2 regions of the Nocardioides sp. SRI_004 genome follow, and region 1 is predicted to be linked to the other one. Evidence: riboswitches for the same ligand, from Rfam matches in the RefSeq annotation. Region 1 holds a riboswitch; the other holds the start of a gene.
The links. Region 1 has a riboswitch for glycine ahead of gcvT (glycine cleavage system aminomethyltransferase GcvT). Riboswitches for the same ligand answer to the same signal wherever they lie in the genome.
Positions count from the first base shown of each region.

Region 2: it holds a riboswitch for glycine, as region 1 does, so the genes downstream of both, gcvP (aminomethyl-transferring glycine dehydrogenase) here and gcvT (glycine cleavage system aminomethyltransferase GcvT) in region 1, are expected to answer to the same signal.

Region 1 covers NZ_JBYCZV010000015.1:51,208-53,389, reverse strand. Annotated here, with positions in the region: gene gcvH (glycine cleavage system protein GcvH) at 1-108, opposite strand, end outside; gene gcvT (glycine cleavage system aminomethyltransferase GcvT) at 129-1,259, opposite strand; glycine riboswitch at 1,305-1,397, opposite strand; glycine riboswitch at 1,398-1,504, opposite strand; gene AC2YHB_RS19365 (SDR family NAD(P)-dependent oxidoreductase) at 1,593-2,182, opposite strand, start outside.
Region 2 covers NZ_JBYCZV010000004.1:294,171-296,352, reverse strand. Annotated here, with positions in the region: gene AC2YHB_RS07340 (bifunctional nuclease family protein) at 1-361, shown strand, start outside; gene AC2YHB_RS07335 (MerR family transcriptional regulator) at 535-1,134, shown strand; glycine riboswitch at 1,158-1,259, shown strand; gene gcvP (aminomethyl-transferring glycine dehydrogenase) at 1,339-2,182, shown strand, end outside.

The DNA of each region.
Region 1 (2,182 bases):
GCCGAGAGCGTCGGCGGCGTAGGCCGTCACGCCGACACGCGCGGTGTCGCCGTCGAGGGCGACCCACTCGTGCTCGGCGGAGTACTGGAGGTTCGTGGGGTTGCTCATCGTCTTCTCCTCGAGGTGGGTCAGCGGTTGCGGGTGTAGAAGGGGAGCTCGACGACGTCGGCGTCCTCGAGGGAGCCGCGCAGCAAGACGGAGACCCGGGTGCCGGGCGCCGCGAGGTGCGGCGGCACGTAGGCCATCGCGACCGGCTTCTCCAGCGTCGGCGACGGCGCGCCGCTGGTGACCTCGCCGACCTCGGCGCCGGTGGCCGGGTCGACGACCGGGTAGCCCGCGCGCGGCGAGCGGCGGCCGGTGGAGACCAGCCCGACGAGCACGCGCTCCGGGCCCTGCTCCTTGCGCTTCGCGAGCGCCTCGTGCCCGACGAAGCCGTCCGGCTTGTCGAGGACGACGACCCGGCCCAGGTTGGCCTCGTACGGCGTCGTGTCGCGGCTCAGCTCGTGGCCGTAGAGCGGCATCCCCGCCTCCAGGCGCAGCGTGTCGCGGCAGGCGAGGCCCGCGGGGACGAGGCCGTGCGGCTCCCCCGCCTGCTGCAGCGCGGCCCAGACGGCCTCCGCGTCGGACGGCCGGCAGTAGACCTCGAAGCCGTCCTCGCCGGTGTAGCCCGTCCGCGCGAGCAGCACCTCGACTGCGCCGTCAGGGGCAGCGACCGTGCCGGCGTCGATGGCGTAGTACCTCAGCGACGGCACGTCGAGCTCGGTCAGCTCCGCGACGATCGCGGCCGACGCCGGGCCCTGGACCGCCAGCAGCGCCCACTCCTCCGACGTGTCGCGGACCTCGACGTCGTACCCGTCGGCGCCGGCGGCCACCTCGGGGGCGACGACGGCGACATTGCTGGCGTTCGCGACGACGAGGTAGTGCTCCTCGGCGAGGCGGTAGACGACGAGGTCGTCGATGATCCCGCCGTCCTCGGCGCAGATCATCGAGTAGCGGGCGCGGCCGACGCCGATCGCCGACGGACGACCGACGAGGGCGTGGTCGAGCGCGGCGCCGGCACCCGGGCCGGTCAGCTCGATCTCGCCCATGTGGGTGAGGTCGAAGAGGCCCGCCGTCGTGCGCACGGCCCGGTGCTCGGCGAGCTCCGAGCTGTAGCGGACCGGCATCTGCCAGCCGGCGAAGTCCGTGAAGTTGGCGCCCAGTGCGGTGTGGACCGCGTGCAGCGGGGTGGTGCGCGGGGTGGGGTCGTTCGTTGCCATGCGGAGGCTCCCGGGGTCGAGGGTGCACGGCACCCTGCTGGTCTGCCTCCCCGCTCTGTCATGGGTGCCTGAGAGCTTCACCGCGACGAGCGGCTTGCACCGTGGGCGCAGGACATGGGTCCTGTCTTTCCAGAGTTGCCTCGCCGCGCAGTGATGGGGCCTGAGAGTTTCTCGGGGAGAGTTGCTCCTACGGCGCCCCGTCGCGACCCATCGGGTCAGGCGGGGTCTCTCCTGCTGCGGCTTCGAACGGCCGGTGTGGAGTTGTGTGCGGCGAGGCTACAGGTCGTGGCCGCCCGGGTCCCATTCCCCTCCGGCGCGGACGGCACGCCTGCGTCAGCCGATGCTGGCGCCGCCGTCGACGTAGAGCGTCTGGCCAGTGACGTACGACGACTCGTCGGCCGACAGGAAGGTGACCGCGGCCGCGATGTCGTCCGGCTGACCGACCCGCCTGACCGGGACGGCGTCGGCGTTGAGGCGGCGGAACTCGTCGACGTCCATCTTCAGCCGGGCCGCGGTGGCGTCGGTCATCTCGGTCGCGATGAAGCCCGGCGCGACCGCGTTGACGTTGATCCCGAACGGGCCCAGCTCGATGCCCAGGGTGCGGGTGAAGCCCTGCACGCCCATCTTCGCGGCCGAGTAGTTGGCCTGCCCCCGGTTGCCCAGCGCCGAGATCGAGGAGATGTTCACGACCTTGCCGTACTTCTGCTCCACGAAGTGCTTCTGCGCGGCCTTGGTCATCAAGAACGCACCCTTGAGGTGCACCCCCATCACCAGGTCCCAGTCCTCCTCGGTCATCTTGAACAGGAGGTTGTCGCGGGTGATGCCCGCGTTGTTCACCAGGACGTGGATCCCACCGAGCTCGGTGACGACCCGCTCGATGGCGGCGTCGACCGACGCGCCGTCGGAGACGTTGGCGCCCACGC
Region 2 (2,182 bases), on a different contig from region 1:
CGTGGAGGCCACCGCGATCGCGTTCGCCCAGCAGGGCGTCGTCCCCCCTCGACCGCTGACGCACGACCTCATGAGGGACCTGCTCGCGGCGACCGGGGGAGAGCTGTCGGAGGTGCGGATCACCGACGTGAAGGACGGCGTCTTCTTCGCGACGCTGGTCCTGGCGTCGGGTGCCGAGGTGAGCGCGCGCCCGTCGGACTCGATCGCCCTCGCCCTTCGCACCGGTACGACGATCTACTGCTCGGAGGAGGTCCTGGCCGAGGCGGGGATCTCGGCGCCGGCCGAGGAGGAGGACGAGGTCGAGGCGTTCCGGGAGTTCCTGGACCACGTCTCGCCCGAGGACTTCGAAGCAGGACAGTGACGGGAGTTCCCTCAGCCTCAAGTTGAGGCTGAGGGTTTTTGACGACACGCCCGGCGACGTCTTTGACCGGCCCGTCATCGGCGCCGTACCTTGAAGAGTCGAATGACAGCCGTGCAATGCCTGCGCGACCACCCCTTGATCACCCACCTGATCGAACCCCTGCGGAGGACCCCGTGAACGAGCAGCAGCCCGAGAAGGTCGGTCAGGACACGGCCGCGGCGACCGCTGCCGCCGAGGAGCAGGGGCTGCTCTTCACCGACGACGTCTCCCCGCTGCCGAGCGACCTGGGCTACCGCGGTCCGACCGCGTGCAACGCGGCCGGCATCACCTACCGCCAGCTCGACTACTGGGCGCGCACCGGCCTGATCGAGCCGAGCGTGCGCGGTGCCAAGGGGTCCGGCTCGCAGCGCCTCTACAGCTTCCGCGACATCCTGATCCTCAAGATCATCAAGCGCCTGCTGGACGCCGGCATCTCGCTGCAGCAGATCCGTACGGCGGTCGGGCACCTGCGTGAGCGTGGCACCGACGACCTGACCCAGGTCACGCTCATGAGCGACGGCGCCTCGGTCTACGAGTGCACCAGCAACGACGAGGTCATCGACCTCCTGCAGGGCGGCCAGGGCGTGTTCGGCATCGCCATCGGCGGTGTCTGGCGCGAGATCGAGGGCACCCTCGCCCAGCTGCCGAGCGAGAGCGCCAGCGACACCGAGCAGGCCGAGGACGTGGCCGGCGACGAGCTCGCCGCGCGTCGCGCTGCGAGGAACGCCGGCTAGGCGTTGTAACCTGTAGCTGCTGTTCATCCCGCACGGGAGAGTCAGGACACGTCGCTGACGTGGGCCTGCGCCGAAGGGGCAATTCCTCCCCGGAACCTCTCAGGCGCCCGGACCGTGCGGAGCAGGCAACTCTGGAGGCGCAGCGACGCGCCGACAGAGGGGGAGGGCTCGATCCTTTTCGATCCCGAGGAAGCCTGCCTGCTGATGAGTGCCCCCTTCGTCAACCGCCACATCGGTCCCGACAACGACCAGGTCGCGACCATGCTCGACCGTCTCGGCTACGCGTCGATCGACGCGCTCATGGACGCGGCCGTGCCGAAGTCCATCCGGTCCGGCGAGGAGCTCGACCTGCCGGCGGCCGCCGACGAGGAGACCGCCGCCGCCGAGCTGCGCGCCCTGGCCGCGGCCAACGTCCCCGGTGAGCCGATGATCGGCCTGGGCTACCACGCGACCGTGACGCCCGCCGTGATCCGCCGCAACGTGCTCGAGGACCCGAGCTGGTACACCGCCTACACGCCGTACCAGCCGGAGATCTCGCAGGGCCGCCTTGAGGCGCTCATCAACTTCCAGACGATGGTCTCCGACCTGACCGGGCTGACCACCGCCGGCTCGTCCCTGCTGGACGAGGGTACGGCGGCTGCCGAGGCCGTCGCGCTGGCGTTCCGCGCGAACCGCAAGGCCTCGGGCCCGTTCGTCGTCGACGCGGACGCGCTGCCGCAGACCATCGACGTCGTGCGCACCCGCGCCGAGGGCATCGGGATCGAGATCGTGGTCGCCGACCTCACCGAGGGCCTGCCCGAGGGCGATGTCTCCGGCGTGCTGATCCAGTACCCCGGCGCCTCCGGCCGGATCGCCGACATCAAGCCGGTCATCGACGCGGTCCACGAGCGGGGCGGCCTCGCGGTCGTCGCCGCCGACCTGCTCGCGCTGACCCTGCTCGAGGCGCCCGGCACGCTCGGCGCCGACGTCGTGGTCGGCTCGGCCCAGCGCTTCGGCGTCCCGCTGTTCTACGGCGGCCCGCACGCCGGCTTCATCAGCGTCCGCGAGG